Regions from separate parts of the Priestia sp. FSL P4-0332 genome, predicted to be linked through region 2. Evidence: riboswitches for the same ligand, from Rfam matches in the RefSeq annotation. Region 2 holds a riboswitch; each other region holds the start of a gene.
What was found. A riboswitch is a leader RNA that binds a small molecule or an ion and turns the genes downstream of it on or off. The one in region 2 is predicted to bind ZMP and ZTP.
Positions count from the first base shown of each region.

Region 1: linked by a shared signal. The riboswitch ahead of MKY06_RS09535 (phosphoribosylaminoimidazolecarboxamide formyltransferase) and the one ahead of MKY06_RS12400 (phosphoglycerate dehydrogenase) in region 2 are both predicted to bind ZMP and ZTP.
Region 3: linked by a shared signal. The riboswitch ahead of MKY06_RS04155 (APC family permease) and the one ahead of MKY06_RS12400 (phosphoglycerate dehydrogenase) in region 2 are both predicted to bind ZMP and ZTP.

Region 1 covers NZ_JBBOUA010000001.1:1,884,456-1,890,150, forward strand. The annotation lists gene MKY06_RS09525 (cysteine hydrolase family protein) at 344-880, opposite strand; gene MKY06_RS09530 (cysteine hydrolase family protein) at 1,130-1,708, shown strand; gene MKY06_RS09535 (phosphoribosylaminoimidazolecarboxamide formyltransferase) at 1,838-3,004, opposite strand; ZMP/ZTP riboswitch at 3,053-3,131, opposite strand; gene MKY06_RS09540 (YitT family protein) at 3,187-3,771, opposite strand; gene brnQ (branched-chain amino acid transport system II carrier protein) at 5,302-5,695, opposite strand, start outside.
Region 2 covers NZ_JBBOUA010000001.1:2,457,172-2,462,866, forward strand. The annotation lists gene htpG (molecular chaperone HtpG) at 1-828, opposite strand, end outside; ZMP/ZTP riboswitch at 1,039-1,117, shown strand; gene MKY06_RS12400 (phosphoglycerate dehydrogenase) at 1,286-2,485, shown strand; gene MKY06_RS12405 (hypothetical protein) at 2,609-3,070, shown strand; gene MKY06_RS12410 (DUF6143 family protein) at 3,090-3,314, shown strand; gene MKY06_RS12415 (hypothetical protein) at 3,871-3,999, shown strand; gene MKY06_RS12420 (hypothetical protein) at 4,175-4,324, shown strand; tRNA gene MKY06_RS12425 (tRNA-Ala) at 4,442-4,513, opposite strand; gene MKY06_RS12430 (HD domain-containing protein) at 4,620-5,168, opposite strand; gene MKY06_RS12435 (GH25 family lysozyme) at 5,397-5,695, shown strand, end outside.
Region 3 covers NZ_JBBOUA010000001.1:790,626-796,320, forward strand. The annotation lists gene MKY06_RS04140 (sodium:solute symporter family protein) at 1-855, opposite strand, end outside; gene MKY06_RS04145 (DUF3311 domain-containing protein) at 855-1,058, opposite strand; gene MKY06_RS04150 (cupin domain-containing protein) at 1,437-1,937, opposite strand; ZMP/ZTP riboswitch at 2,423-2,501, shown strand; gene MKY06_RS04155 (APC family permease) at 2,558-4,153, shown strand; gene MKY06_RS04160 (DUF5105 domain-containing protein) at 4,336-5,382, shown strand; gene MKY06_RS04165 (acyl-CoA thioesterase) at 5,534-5,695, shown strand, end outside.

The DNA of each region.
Region 1 (5,695 bases), 570 kb from region 2:
CCATTTTTACTTACTACAGTGTTGCCTACAGGCTTGAAATAGAAAAGGTACATTTTAATTTAAATAAAAAGTAATCGTTTTCATTTTCTTCTTTTTCAAAATGGTTTACTGGGTTATAATAAATATCTACAAAAATATTAAATGATATGTAAGCAACAAGCAATTACACCCTTAATATTAGCAACAAGAACCCTCCTCAAATGTGTAGGGGGGTTTCTTGTTGTTAAGCATTTTTTTAAAAGCTATATATCTTATAAAAGTTAGTTAACATAATCACCGTTCTAAGAACAAAAAACAGCCTTTAAATGGCTGCTTTTGTTCATGTGATAAGTTATTTTTTAGCTTAAAATATAATTTCATTTACTTGTTTTAGTGTAACGAATCTGCCACCTAGCATATTATTATGATGTTCTACTATTTTAGAAGCTGAAAGCACAGCCGTATCAAATGTGCTATGGGCATCTTTTACTAAGATATTCTCTTTGTACCCTAAGCTATATGCTCTTCTACAAGTAGTATCCAAACAAAATTCAGTTTGCATACCTGCAATGACTAATTTTCCGATTTCAAGTTCCTGAAGTTTTTTATGTAAAGTTGTTTGATAAAATGCGTCCCAAGAAGACTTTTGAATAACTGTGTCTGTTGGTAGGGGGCGAACATCCCGATGAATTTCCCATGTGACTTTTCCTTCGCTAAGCATACTATCGGAACTGGAGTCTGTATGCTGTATATAGATAATTGGTATATTAGATTTGTGCGCGTTTTCCCTTAGATAAATAATATTTTTAAGTACTTGCTGTTCATTCCATAAAGATCCACCTTCATAAGAAAACATGATGTTTTGAACATCTATAAGCAACAAAGCTGTTTTTTTACTCATTTCATTGTATCCCCCCTATTGATTTTTGTGGTAAAAAATTCAAAATAATATTATATCAAATTAAAATCTTATATTATATAGCTTGAACTTACGAAATCTATCCTTCTTCGAAGTGTATATAGTATGCACCAATAGCCAATATAATACTGGTTCTAGGAAGTTTATATACTTAAATAAAATTCTTATTTTTAATTCACCAATCTAACATAAATGTTAAAATATGTAGAAAAGAGTGGAGGAGAATTACATATGAGAAAAGATTTCAGCAATACGGCTTTAATTATTATCGATGTTCAAAGGGCTTTTGAAGATGAAAAGTGGGGGATAAGAAATAATCTCAATGCTGAAGACAATATTCAAGTTCTGTTAAAGACATGGAGAGAAAAGAAATACCCAATTATACATATTAAGCACATATCTGATAACGACCATTCGATTTTTCATCCTAGTAAACCAAGTTCAGATTTTAAAGATATTGCAGTCCCAGCTGAAAATGAACCGATTTTTAAAAAGAAAGTAAATAGTGCATTCATAGGAACTGGACTTGAAAAACATTTAAAAGAAAACCAAATAGAAAAGGTTGTAATAGTAGGTTTAACAACTCCACATTGTGTCTCAACTACTACTCGAATGAGTGGTAATTTAGGATTTGAAACGTACTTAGTATCAGATGCAACAGCTGCATTTGCAATAAAAGGGGCAGACAATACGTATTATTCAGCTGAACAAATACATAATGTGTCATTAGCTACTTTAGACAATGAGTTTGCTACAGTTTTAACCACAAAAGAATTAATCCAAAACTTAGGCGAAGAAATAAAGGCTTAATACTTTTGTTTTAACTATATACAATATACGGAGTTAGTTAACGAAACACAAATTATTGGAAAGGTCATAAAAGAGCCAGTTCCCTTATAAGGTCTTGGCTCTATTGGGCTAATATATTTAATTCATATCTCAATGATGGAATACACGTATACCTGAATGTGCCATGATCATTCCGTATTCATTTGCTGCCTGTGTAACTTGTTCATCTCGTAAAGGATTTCCTGTTTGAACCACATATTTAACGCCACTTTGAGCCGCACGATCGATATTATCACGGAAAGGTAAAAAAGCGTCGGATGCATAGGAAACGCCTTTTAACCTTTTTAGCCATTCTCGTTTTTCACTCTTACTTAGCCTAGTAGGGACTTCTTCAAAACACTGTTTCCATTGTTCATTTTCTACCTCAGTAATATCATCATTCAGCCATCCATCAATTGCATTATTCGCTTCTACACGAGAAATGCCTTCTCTGAACTTCATGTTAAGAGCCCTTGGATGTTGTCTTAGCCACCAGTTGTCAGCTTTTTCAGCTGCCAACCTTGTACAATGAATACGAGACTGTTGTCCAGCACCAATTCCAATCGTTTGGCCATCTAAAGCGAAACAAATAGAGTTTGATTGTGTATATTTCAATGTAATAAGAGCAACAAGAAGGTCTCTCTTTGCATTATCAGGAATATCACATTGAGTCGTAACAATATGATTAAAAACTTCTTTCCCAATCTGTACATCATTTCTTTGTTGCTCTAGAGTAATGCCAAATACCGTTCTTTTTTCAATTGGATCAGGCACATAGTTTGGGTCAATCTCTAAAATTAGATATTTTCCTTTCTTTTTCTGTTTCAAATTCTCTAATGCTTCTTGAGTGTAGCGTGGTGCAACAATCATATCAGAAACCTCTGTTTTGAGGAGACTAGCTACAGTTATATCCACTTCATCACTAAAAGCAGCACAATCTCCAAATGAAGACATCCTATCTGTCCCACGCGCTCTTGCATAAGCAATAGCTAAAGGAGACAAATCTACGCCTTCAATAAAATAGGATTCACTAAGTGTCTTATTTAGTGGAGAGTACACAGCTGCACCTGCTGGACTTACGTGTTTAAAAGATGCAGCTGCAGGTTGACCAGTCGCCTGTCGAAGCTCTCGGACCAGTTGAAAAGCATTTAATGCATCTAGAAAGTTAATATAACTCGCATCTCCATTTAAGATTTTAATAGGCGTGTTCTCAGCATTCTGAACTTTAGCTTTACTTTGATTTGGATTCATCCCATATCGTAAACAAATTTCTTTCATTTAAAAATCTCCCTTCAAAATAAAAAGAGTATTTGAACTCATGTTCAAATACTCTGCCCAGGCGTACGGCCGTTACCTATGTGCTTCCTCATGGTTCTCCATGTTTACGCCAGTAACACATAGTCTGTTTTATAAGAAAATTTTACATAATAAAATTAATTTTAACAATACTTTTATCCAAATTATTCTTTTTTAGTAATTAACGAAGTCGTCATTCCACCTATAAAAATTGTCGAACATGAAAAAAGAAACGTTTTAGGTCCTAACAAAGGAAGCCCTGCTGTTATGATAAAACCATCTATAATTAAAATAACCATCCCTATGTTTAAAGAAAAAGCTTTTGATATAAGTTGTGCTAGTAAATCTGTTCCTCCAGTGCTTGTCTCATATCGAAGCATAAGACCAATCCCTGTCCCAATACACACTCCTCCAAGGATTACACTAGGAAAAACAGGAAGTTGAAACTGGTCTTTAATAGGTTCTAGCCAATCAATCAATAAAGAAGAAATAACTAACCCATAAAAACTATTATAAAAATAAGTTCTTTCATAAACCCAAGCAAACCAACATAATGGAAAACCCAAAATAATCATCGTTACACCTGTAGGAAATTCAAAATAATAGTGAAGGATGAGAGCAATTCCAATTGTTCCCCCATCTAACAAATAATGAGGAACTAAAAATCCATTAATTCCTATACTTAATAATAAGCTTCCGACAAGAACAACCGGTATTTTTCGAAATATAATAATCACCTTTTTAGTCAATTTATCTCTTACTATATGTATAAGCTTTAGCTAGCTGTCATGAATGCTTTTTAATTTTATAGATCAGGGAAGTTTTAAAAAATACGGATTTAGAGCCGAAAGTATTCTGACTACACTATATGTTTTCATTCTCTATTAGGTAACTTGCCTAAGTTGAATATTTTTTTATCATTTGAGCAAACTACTGTTAGTCCTAGTGGTTTTTTCTATTTTTAGGTAGTTTTTTAAAAAAAGGACAAAAAGTCATAGCACTTTAAAAACAGGCATATGATTTATAGAGACCTCGACGTGCTTATAAATTGAACTAGTAGATAACCCTTGGGTGTATTGATTCAAGGGTTATTTGCTTTTTATATGAATTAAAACATCGTAACCAGAACAAACTACACAAGGCGCTGTGAGGCATCAGCCAAAATCCTTACTGCAATAGAGCAGAAAAAACCTACCTCTTTTGATTGGGAAGAGATAGGTTTTTTTCTATTTTTAAGGTGTATAAAATATACATTCTTAGTTACCCTCATCACTCTTTCCGGAAAACATCATAAAAAAGGACCCTTGATGCAGGACGGTTCTGCCAAGAGCCCTTTTTCCGGAGTATGCAGCTTTTTATACATTGTTGATTGATCAACGTTTTCTCAGTAGGTGGATGAGAAACTAATGTATAAGAAGTGCACCTTTTATAAATATGCTCAAGGTTGTCCTATATTGCCTTATTTATAAATTTGTTGTACAATTATTCAGACTTTTCTATGAATAGAAACATATAAATTCCCTAAAAGCTATCCGTCCTGCAACGATGGGGTAGCTTTCTTTTTTATTAACGATAATAATTACTTTAACATTTTATAATAGATTTAAATATCTTGTCCGTAAAAGTATACCTTTACGGACTTTTCTATTATATAGAAAATCTATCATTTCCATCGTTCGTTTAAATTAAAAAACGAATTACGAACGTCTTTTGAAAACTCTACACTTTTACGAACATTTTTTTAGAATGATATAGATATAAGTTTAAAATAAGTATAAAAATGGTAAGAGAACTTGCCTAAATATGTAATAAGAGCTTTTAAATAAATGACTGAATCATTCTTAGATTAATTTATAATTAATTTCAAAAAGCTAAGCTCCTTAAGAGATTTGATTGATCTTTACAAAAAAGGGGGATATAGAAGCTTGTTTATGTCTAAAAGCAGAAATCTAATAATATTTTATCAAAAACATATATAATAAAAGCAACGCGTAAAAAGAGTCTTTTACTTCGTATAGTAAAAGACTCTTTTTACGCGTTGCTTTATTATTTAAGAGAATTTTTAAGTGATTCATCTTCTTCGATTAAATTTTCTTTAATCTTATCTAAATACTAACGAATCCATACAACTATAATTTTGTGACGTTTTCTCCATAGTTATATTCCTTATTTAGAAGTTGATTGAAGCTTCATTTTATACTAAGTACCAAATCGTAATAAAAGTAGGCTTCAAAGTGTTCATCTAAATGCTTTAATTTATCCAGAGAATTAAAGTAAATTTATTTATTTAACCTTGTTGATTTAGAAGTAAATTGCTCTTTATTTTTAAACAAGTTAACTCCATAACCTGCAAGACCTCCAATAATTGCAGGGAATATCCAACCTAATCCAATATGGTAAAGAGGAAGATAGTAAGTAAATAATTGGTCAATACCAGGGATGTGTAAGCCAAAATCATTTAATCCATCTACCAGGCTTACAACAAATGTTAAGAATAGGCTACCTTGGTATACCTCAGCACATCCTTTAAATAAAGAATGAAGGAAAGTCAAAAAGATTAGAACAATTGCTAATGGATAGAGAACTGTTAAAACAGGTACTGAAAAAGAAATTAAATGATTTAATCCAACATTTGCGATGATTGCGCTAAACACGGATAAGCTAATCGCAATT
Region 2 (5,695 bases):
CGTTCCATCCACATTAATATGAAGGTGAGTGAGCGGTTTATCAAATCCGTAGCGCTTTTCTGAATAAAACTGCTCATAGTCTTCTGAAGTCAATTCATTTTTGTTTTTCTTCCAGATCGGTACCATACTGTTGATAACTTGCTCTTCTGTATAATCTTCTAGCTCGTTATCAGAACCTTCTTTAGGAAGTTTTTCCGTTATGTCCATTTTAATCGGGTAGCGGATAAAGTCTGAATACTTTTTAATGATCTCTTTTAAACGATACTCTTCTAGATACTCATCATATGTTTCATCTTCTGTATTTTCTTTAATTTTTAAAATGATTTGAGTCCCAACCGTTTCTTTTTCGCAAGGTTCGATTGTATAACCATCGGCACCAGTAGATTCCCATTTATAGGCTTCACCGCTGCCTAACGCTTTACTAATCACCGTTACGACATCTGCCACCATAAACGCTGCGTAAAACCCAACGCCGAATTGGCCGATAATCGTGTGCCCGTCCTTTGTTTCATTTTCGTTTTTAAACGCAAGGGAACCGCTTCGCGCAATTGTGCCCAAGCTGCTTTCAAGCTCTTCTTGCGTCATGCCAATCCCAGTATCCGTAATGGTTAAGATACGGTTAGTTTTATCTGGTGTTACTTTTATGTAATAGCTTTCTTTGTTAAAACGCAAGGAGTCGTCTGTTAAAGCTTTGTAATAAATTTTATCGATTGCATCGCTTGAATTTGATAGAAGTTCTCTCAAAAATACTTCTTTTTGAGAATAGATGGAATTAATCATCATCTCTAATAATCGCTTTGATTCGGCTTTGAATTCTTTTTTTGACATAAGAAGTTCTCCTTTCCAAATAGGGCTTGTAAAACAATTAGCACTTCAGTGGATAGAGTGCTAATCACTCTTCTTATTTAACATGTATTAGGACATTTGTCAATATATTAGGAGATTCACTAAAGAGATTAAAAATTAGACTGAAAAAAGCAAACTTTTAAAAAAAGGTTGAACGTTCTGAAAGAGTTTGCTAGAATATACTTAATTTCAAAGACTATGTGTGACTGGCGAAACGCGGATAACCGTGAGGAAGCATATAGTGACGTAGCCGTTCGCCTGGGCAGAGGTAAGGGATTAATACATATCTCTTACCTCTTTCTGTTTAGGGGGAGAGGATATAGAAGTTACCAGACATGTAGGCTAAAAAACCAGACTTTTAAAAAAATTAAAAACGAAGTTCCTTTATTCAAAGGTAAAAACATGTAAAACTACGATGATAATCAGAGGAGAGTACAAAATGAGCACATTAACATTGGAAAAAGTACAAACAATCAAAACATTAAACAACATTGCACAAAAAGGTCTAAATGTTTTTAATCAAGAAGGTTATCAAATTGACAATGACAGCGAAAACCCAGATGCGATTGTCGTGCGTAGCTTTAACATGCACAGCATGGCATTTGACCAAAATTTAAAAGCTATTGCACGAGCTGGAGCAGGGGTTAATAATATACCAGTGGACGCTTGCACGGAGCAAGGTATCGTTGTATTTAATACGCCAGGAGCTAATGCAAACGCAGTAAAAGAAATGGTTTTAACTACAATTATGGCTTCTTCTCGTAACTTATTTGCTGGAGTTGAATGGACAAAAGGATTAGACGGCCAAGGTGATCAAATTCCTAAGTTAGTTGAAGCAGGCAAAAAACAGTTTGTTGGAAAAGAAATCAAAGGTAAAACGTTAGGCGTTATTGGTTTAGGTGCAATTGGTGCTCTTGTAGCAAACGATGCGCTTGATTTAGATATGGACGTAATTGGTTTTGATCCATTCATTTCTGTTAATACAGCTTGGAATTTGTCTCGCAACGTACAGCGTGCAATGTCTCTAGAAGAACTATTTGCAGCATCTGACTATATTACGGTTCACGTTCCATTAACGGACGATACAAAAGGTGTTTTCAATAAAGAAACGTTTAGCATCATGAAACCAGATGTTCATATCTTGAACTTCTCACGCGGTGAGCTTGTAAACGAAGAAGATATGAAAGCTGCTCTTGAAAGTGGAAAAGTTGGCCGATACATTACAGATTTCCCAAATCAAAATGTCTTGAACATGAAAAATGTTGTGCCAATTCCTCATTTAGGGGCATCAACTCAAGAATCAGAAGAAAACTGCGCGGTAATGGCAGCACGTCAAGTGAAAAATTTCTTGGAAACAGGAAACGTTAAAAACTCAGTGAACTTCCCGAATGCATCTCTTCCTTACACTGGGAAAAAACGCGTAGCTGCTTTCCATCACAACGTGCCGAATATGGTAGGACAACTTACGCAAGTATTCTCAAACTACAATTTAAACATCGCAGATATGGTGAACAGAAGCCGCGGTGAATATGCGTATACAATGATCGATATTGACAATCAAGTAAGTGACGAGATTGTGCCTGAGCTAGAAGAAAAAATTGGTCAAATTGAAGGAATTATTACAAGTCGTATTATCTAATTTGGTTCCCATCATATTTTAGTGTTTCAGCCCTAACTTTTCTAAGTTAGGGCTGTTTTTACATGGTGTTTACCTCATATCATTTCCTTTATTCTCATAGCATATAGAAATACCTTTAAAGAGGTGAACGTTTTGTCAGGAGAACTGATAGGAATTTTGATAGGGTCGCTCATCGCGCTGGCAGGAACATTCATTACGTCTGTCGTAGCTATAGTGATGTCGAAAGAGCAATACAAACAAGAGCTTCGCAAAGCATTTATCCAAAAGAAAGTTGATGCCTATACCCATGTGTGTCAAGTTATTCTAGCTATAAAAAATGATTTACTTACAAAAACCGTTTCTTCAGCCGGCTTAAACTGGACGGCTCAATCTATTAACAAACTAGCAGATGTGTGTATTACGGAAGGACTATGGATCGATGAAGAAGACAGCAAAAAGTTGGAGGTTCTGCAGAAGCAGCTTTCAAAGTTTGTATTTGATGAAATAGAACTGTCTAGACATGATATCCTCACAACCTGTTATAAAATTGTTGAATATTGTGAAAAAAAGGTAAGAATTCTTCATTTTATGACCACAAAAGAATAGGTGATTACTACTTTAAGAAGTGATAGTAGAAATATTAAAAAAGCATTGGAATATAAAATTACAAAACAATCCGTTTATATACCAGCAGCCGACGAGGACATTAGTAAGTGATGAAGACGGTAAATTTATCTTTTCAAACAACGGTTCCTACGTTATTTTTCTAGTTTCTCCGGGAAATAAAGAAATTAAAGCTGAAATTGCATATAGATGTTTTGAAAAAAACGTAAGAAGGACTGTTAACTGAATAGGTCTTAGCGATTGTATGAGAAGTGTATGAGCTATTTCATATTTAGTACAGTTCTTAACAAACAGTAAGCGTTTATGAAAAGAACTTTGCAGCAGCATACAAAGTTCTTTTTTATAGCTTGCGTTTTTTCGTTCGATTGTGGGATATAACCAAAGAAAAACAAAGCAAGCAAAAGTATGATTCCGACTAAACAAGCGATTTGAATGGTATTTAAGGATGTTGAGGACTCAAGGATTAAAGCGATAATACATAAAACTAAGCCACCTAGTACAATAGTAAATCGATTAACACTGTATAAAAAACGAATGCCGTATTTTTTATATAGCAGCAGGGAGGAAGCAAAAAGACGACTGTTATAGAACGAATGCCAAATACAGCTGATATACTCATCACCTCTTTGTAGAATGAAGTAACCTTTTTGTCCAGGTAAGGGTAAGCATCCTTAACATCTCACGTTAATGTCTAAATTCACATTATCTTAAGTTTCAATTCATACTGGCTTCATATAAATTAATCATACTGAATGTATTAATGAAAGATATGAGGTGGAATAATGCTAAACAAGCTTTTTAAACTATTTACACAAGAAACCGAGATATCTAAAGATAAAGAAGTAGATCTCCACGACGAGAGCGATTTTAACGAAGTTTGTGATGATCATTTCATTATAGATGAGTATTAGAAACCCTACAAAATGCTGCAAAAGTTAAAGAATGGATTGAGTATATCTGTATAACCAGTAATTGCACAAGGGCCGTAAAGGTATACTTTTACGGCCGATTAATATTGATGAATTGCTTTTTACATGAAACAATGTGAAAAAAATGGGCATCCTAGAAGCAAAAGGAGGGGATAGAATGGGCAAAGAACCAAACGATGAAACAAGTGAAGGGCTGAATCAGCTTTTTGAAATCATCAATGCAAAAGGCGACGAGGGCGAACTTAGAGAAATTGTCAGCAGGAGCAGTGAAAAGAATAATCATAAAAATCATGAGGATCAATCGTAAAAAGAAAATAAAAAACCTCTTCATGGAAATCATGAAGAGGTCAGATGAAATAGTATTGCAACCATTCCATCCTGCAGAGTTTTAAAGTATTTTAAACTCTTGATACGACTGGTTTTATGGAACTGATGGGATTCGAACCCACGACCCCTTGTCTGCCAGACAAGTATTCTCCCACTGAACTACAGTCCCGATTATGTAGAGCCTTTATTGCGTGTTGACTCTACTATATTTTAATACGTATGCCGCGCGTTCGCAATAGTTATTTTCAGTGTTTTCTAATTTCTTCATATGAATATTAACTTCTAAAAAAATCATTTACTTCTTGTTTGTACGTATAAAAAAAGCTTGGAATTTGGCTTGGTTCCAATCCTTTTGCAGCGTATTTGCTGATGGATTCGTAGTACCATTTCTGCTTTTCGAATCCTCTTTTAAAGCTATTCCAAATCGTATCTCCTTGCTGATCGTAGCTTTCTTTTAAAGACCGTAAATTGTCTAATTTATCTGCTACAATTAAAGATTTCACTTCAAGAGAACCAGTTTTCACAATTTGAATTGTATGCTGTTTACGTTCTTCCCAGCTTTTTGATTTGTTTTCTGTATGAGCTTCAACAATCCCCGCTACCTCTAAACCAAATCTTTGTACAATTTCTTCGAGTGTTACACTTGTATCTTCTACAGCATCATGCAGATAAGCTGCTGCAATTACTTCTTCACTAAAACCCGCTTTTTCTAAAATATTACCTACGTTAATAGGGTGAACAATATAAGGTGTATCGGACAGCTTGCGCATTTGGCCGCTATGAGCGTGTTCTGCATATCTACGTGCTTCTTTTATTAAAGACATCATATTCCTCCGCTTTTTTTATACAGTATATCTTCATATTATTAGTATAAACGAATATAGCTCTCCTCACTTTATAAAATTGCGCAAATTCATTTCTCATAATAAGGTAAGGCTATTAAAAGCCCTTGTTATTGTACGGTTTTTTATAAAGCCTAATAGCTATTTAATAGGCCTGTATCAGTTGCCATTTCCTTTTTTATTCATAGTTTGTATGAAGGAGTGATAGCAATGCAAAACCGTAATAATCAAAATATTAAGGTCATTGATGTTTCTCATCACAACGGAACATTTGATTGGGCAAAAGTGGCGTCGGATGGTGTAAAAGGCGCGTATATTAAATTAACAGAAGGCACAACCTTCTTAGATAAAAAATCATATGATAATTATATAGGAGCAAAAAATGCAGGTCTACGTGTAGGCTTTTATCACTTTGCTCATGCTGATAATGATCCTATTGCAGAAGTTAATTTCTTTTTAAATAAGTTGGGCAGCATGAAGGTTGATTTGCCTCATTGCTTAGATTTGGA
Region 3 (5,695 bases), 1.7 Mb from region 2:
AACGATATTGTAAAGCGGTAAGAAAATAGCATTTTTACGAAGCGAATCTGCACTTTTAGCAGTGAAAACACCTGTAGCAGCGTGGGCCCACATGAATAAAGCTAAAGCAGATACGAGTGATGCTGTAATAAACCATGGAATGCCTTTAGGTCCTTGTGTTGGGATCGTTAATAGCTGAGGTGCATCCTTTGCAACATTGTCGATCATGTTGCCCCAGCTTCCAAAATGCATAATTGGCAGAGAAACAACCATAAATAACATAATCGCCCATACTAAAATATCTTTAATAATTGCCGTATATGTGGGACCTTTAATTCCGCTGAAAAAGGTATAAAGAGCCACAAGAAAGAATGAAAGAATAACGACAGCTTTTACGTTAATGTAGCCAGTTCCTGCAACGCGAAGAGTATCTTGAATACCGCTAAGCTGAAGATCAATATATGGAATGAGCATCAATACACCTACTATGGCAATTAAAGAGGAGAGAAATTTACTGTTAAAACGTTCTCTGGCATAATCAGCAAGCGTAGTAAGTTTGTGCTTTTTAGCAACAGTCCAAAGCTTTGGAAGAAAAAAGTATGAAATTAAAAAGGCTAAAACAGAGTAAGGAATGGCAAAAAATGCGATGCTTCCTCCCTGATAAGCTGTACTCGTAAGACCTAGGAATGTATAAGCAGTATATAAATCTGCTCCTACTAAAAGCCAGACGAGCAGGCTTCCAAAACGTCTTCCACCTACAGCCCACTCTTCAACTGAGCTTCTAGATGATTTGTCACGTCCCGCTATAAAGCCAATTGCGATAACGACAAGAACAATTGCTGATGTGATTAAAAGTGCGGTTAAATTTCCTTGCATTATTCAATGTCCCCCCAAGATTTTTGTAAACGATAAATAATAAATGTACACACAGGCGTTAAGAAGACCCATAAAAATAACCATAAATGCAAAAGAGGTAATCCAAAAATAATTGGATGAATGTTATTTACAAAAGGTAAAAAAGCGAATTGAGCAATAAATGGAATGATGAATAAAATAAAAATTATGAATTTTCTGTTCAATTTTACTCCTCCTACTAAAAATTTATCTAACAATGTTCACTATGATAGCAAGTCTGACATGGTAAAGCAATAAGTTTTTTGAAAATTTAGTTATAATCTATGGAAATTTTTTCAGAAAAACAAAAAAGAGCTTATGGTGGGAGTATATTTGAAATGATTATGCAAGAAAAAAAGGGGGATAATCTAAGCGAAGTTGCTCTTGAAGCAAAAAAGAGAACGGAAAAGAAGAAATTTAGTTTTGACCGGGAAGTTTTTGTTATTTCGCTGAGATAAAGTATATTGCTATTGCATCATAAGAAAAGAATTTGTATGTTCAAATAGAGATTCATGGAAAGAATAAAACAAAGCAAATAAAAAAACTAGACAATAAGTGCTTGTCTAGTTCCACCACTCTGTCAATGGTCCTTTGTCGCCATAAACAGGATCTGTTGTAGGAATAGGTACTTGTGCAATTTCATCAAATACGTGAGGGCGATCAGTTTGTTTTCCTGTTCGTAAATTGTACTCCATGCCCTCTGGATAAGCTCCAACCACTTTAAAATCAGCAGTTGACTGCAGACGCATATGCCCTGTACCTGCAGGAAGTACGAGCACATCACCAGCATGCACCACGATATTTTCCCCCATATGTCCACCTAGTTTTAAACGTGCAGATCCCCTAATTACACCTAGTGCTTCATGAGAATTGCTGTGGTAATGGTGAAAATCATATATGCCGCCTACCCAGCTATTTTTCCAGTCGTGAGAATTAAAAATGCTCTCCACTTTCTCTTTCTTACTAATAAATACGTGTTCATACAACAAAACTGGAAGACGAGGGTGATTTGGAATGGTTCCGTCGTCATCAAAATAAAGAACTTTTACATTTGCATAATTCATAAGCATCCCTCTAACAATCTTTTTTTCGTAATTTTCCCTGTTTTTTGCTGGCGTAAACAGAGAAGTTTGCTCGAAGTACTTCATTTGTTGCGAAGTGCATGATATGTAGGTTTTAACGTTTTCCTAAAAGAAGTCTCCCACTTCAAGCGTAGCTATGTGGTGGGCAGTTCCCTTTAGTATCTTTTCTTCATATTGTATATAAGTAAAGGGTCTAGTGCAAGAATTCTATGGATATATAGCTGTTAATTCTTATTTTGTAAATGAATAATGTATATTAATATAATTTTTAGAAGGTGATCTGTTCGTGGAGTAAAAGAATCAAATAATAGAAAAAGTTAGGATTTTAGTTCTTTTTATAATTAAAAAGAGATTTTCAGAAGATTAATTCGGAATTTTACGAATAATTTATTATTTTTAGAAAAGTAATGTAAACATTTTTGTGTATTGAGTAATAGTAATGAATGTTATATACTGATAAAAAATATATTCCTATATGTGACTGGCGCAACATGGATGACCATGGGGGAGCATATAGCGTATAAGCCGCGCGCCTGGGCAAACACTTGAGAAAATTTCGCAAGTGTTTTTTTTATTTTCCTAGGGAAGAGGAGTAGATTTGGATGAGCAATATGCAAAGGAAGATGGGAACATTTGCTTTAACCATGACAGGCATAGGTTCGATTATCGGTTCAGGATGGCTGTTTGGAGCATGGAAAGCAGCTCAAATTGCGGGACCCGCGGCTATTTTTTCATGGGTTATTGGAATGGTGGTTATTTTGACCATTGCTCTATCATATGCTGAACTGGGCGCGATGTTTCCACAAGCAGGGGGGATGGTCAAATATCCTCAGTATTCACACGGATCATTTATTGGTTTTTTGGCTGCTTGGGCTAACTGGATTTCAATCGCTTCAACGATAACAGTGGAGGCTATTGCATCTGTGCAATATATGAGTACTTGGCCGTGGAAATGGGCTCGCTGGACTCATGAATTAGTAGACAATGGCATTTTAACGTCCAAGGGCTTGGCAGTTGCGTCTTTGTTATTATTCGTTTACTTTTTTGTGAACTATTGGACGGTAAATCTCTTTGCTAAAGCAAACTCATTTATTACGATTGTTAAATTAATTATTCCTGGTTTAACGGCAGGGGCTTTATTTTTTGCTGGTTTTCATAGTGGAAACTTTTCAAGTGAGCATGGGGTAGCACCTTACGGATGGGCCAGTGTTTTAACGGCAGTGGCAACATCAGGTATTGTGTTTGCATTTAATGGGTTTCAAAGTCCTGTAAATATGGCAGGAGAAGCGAAATCACCTAATAAATCGATTCCGATAGCTGTAATTGGTTCAATCTTTATTGCAGGAATTGTATACATTATATTGCAAATTGTCTTTATCGGAGCAGTAAGTCCGTCATCAATTGCTGATGGATGGAATCATTTGAATTTTAACTCTCCTTTTGCTGATTTAGCGATTGCGCTTGGAATTAACTGGCTAACAATTGTGTTATACGCAGACGCATTTGTTTCTCCTTCCGGCACAGGTGCTACATATACGGCAACTACTTCTAGAATGTTATACGGGATGCAGCAAAATGGATACTTGCCAAAGATATTTGGTACTCTTCATCCACTTTACAATGTCCCGCGCCCAGCTATGTGGCTAAATTTAGCAGCGTGCTTCTTGTTTCTCTTTTTATTTAGAGGATGGGGTGTCTTAGCAGAAGTGATCTCAGTAGCGACGCTTATCTCTTATATTATGGGTCCTGTAGCGCTTATAACATTAAGAAAAACGGCTTCACACTTTTACCGTCCATTTTATTTAAAAGGGGCATCAGTTATTGCGCCATGCGGCTTCGTTTTTGCTTCCTTGACGCTTTACTGGGCAAGGTGGCCACTTACAGGTGAAGTGATCTTTATTATGGCAATTGGCCTGCCTGTTTATTTTTATTACCAAGCGAAAAATAAATGGGTGGGCTTTAAAAAAGAATTTTTAACCGGGGCTTGGATGCTTATCTATTTAGCGTGCATGATTTTTATTTCCTACATAGGAAGCGAAAAATTCGGAGGAAAAAATATTTTGCCTTTCGGATGGGATATGCTAGTGATTGCTTGCGTATCATTAGCTTTTTATTACTGGGGAATTAAAAGCGGCAAATCTAACCGATATATGAAAGAAGCTGAACAAATCAATCAAGAAAATTTTAAATCTAAATAAAAAAACACGAGCCCGTGCTCGTGTTTTTTTATTTAGGTGAGTAGAGAATTTAGACTTATTTTTTATCAAAATATTGTAAAAAATATAGATTTTAAGGTTTAAGTATTTATACAGAGGGAACCTTTATTTGGGATAAAGTTCTAAAAAAACAAAATAAAGGGGATTAGGCAGCTGTGAAAAAAATGAATGTTTTGGCTTTGGCTTTTGTACTTATGCTAGTATTAGCGGCTTGCAACAGTTCTAAGGAAACGGGAGGATCCACTTCGGCTAAAAATAAGGCGATTGAAGCATCCATTGACAGCGCATCTTATATTTTAGTAGATAGTGATGAAGGAGCTACAAGTGAAGAAAAAGGGCTGTTGAAAGTTGATTTAAAAGTGAAAAATGTATCCAAAAACAGTATATCTTTATCGGATTATGACGGTGTGTATTTATACGAAGGAGATGAACAGCTGTCTCCAAAAACGGGAGTGAACAGTCGTGAGCTTGGACTAGAAAGCAGTGCATCTGACAAGATTGGCGCTGGAAAGCAAAAAAATTTAACGTTTGTCTTTGAAGTCAAAAAAGATAAAAAGTACAAAATTGGGCTTCAGCCAAAATCATCTGATTATGATGAAGAAATTGACGAAGTGACATTAACACTGGATACGAAAAAGTACGCGAAAAGCTATAATAAGCTGCAAGAGCCAGAAAAAGCTCTGCAAGCTTACACAGAAGTCCTTTACTTAAACAAAGAAAACGTAGACTATGATAATTATGTAACAGCAGATAAAACAGCTGTCATAGAAGAACAGAAAAAAGCGTTTAATGAGGAATTAAAAGGTGCGTTTTCTAACAGTTTAACCGACAAAGCAAAAAAAGATTTTTTTAACATGTATAAAGATGTTTTAAAAGAAAAAGCAAGTGTGAAAACAAATGTGATTGCGAATGCAAATAATAAAGCCGTAGTAGAAGTGGAGTACACTACTCTTGATTTATCAGACTTATATTCATACGTATCGCAGCTTAAGCGAGCATACACAGATGAAACGAAAGATTACGATACACAACACTCTGAAGAGTTTGCGGCTTCTAAATTCAAAGATATTGTAAATGAATTAGAAACGAAAGAAGGAAGTCGTCCCCTACGAATTTTTATGGTGAAAGAAGATGGGAAATGGACTGTAAAGTCAAGTGACCTATACAGTGATTCTTTAGGTAAAACGTTTGGATCAAGCTATATTCGATAGACAAAAAAGAGAAGAATTTTTCTTCTCTTTTTTGTTTTCTGTAAATAAATCAACGAGTTTTTTGTAAAGCTAAATTTATCAAAATATGCTAGTATAGGTTCATTCATTCTTTTATTCTTATTATGATAGGCATCAATGGAGGTTCTTACTAATGAAAGCAAATTATTGTAAAGATACAAAGGCCGTTCGAACGAGCCGCATTTTTCCTAATGATATTAATAATCACAATACGTTATTTGGCGGAAAGTTAATGAGTGATATTGATATGATTGCGTCCATTTCAGCTTATCGTCACAGTCGTACAGAGTGTGTG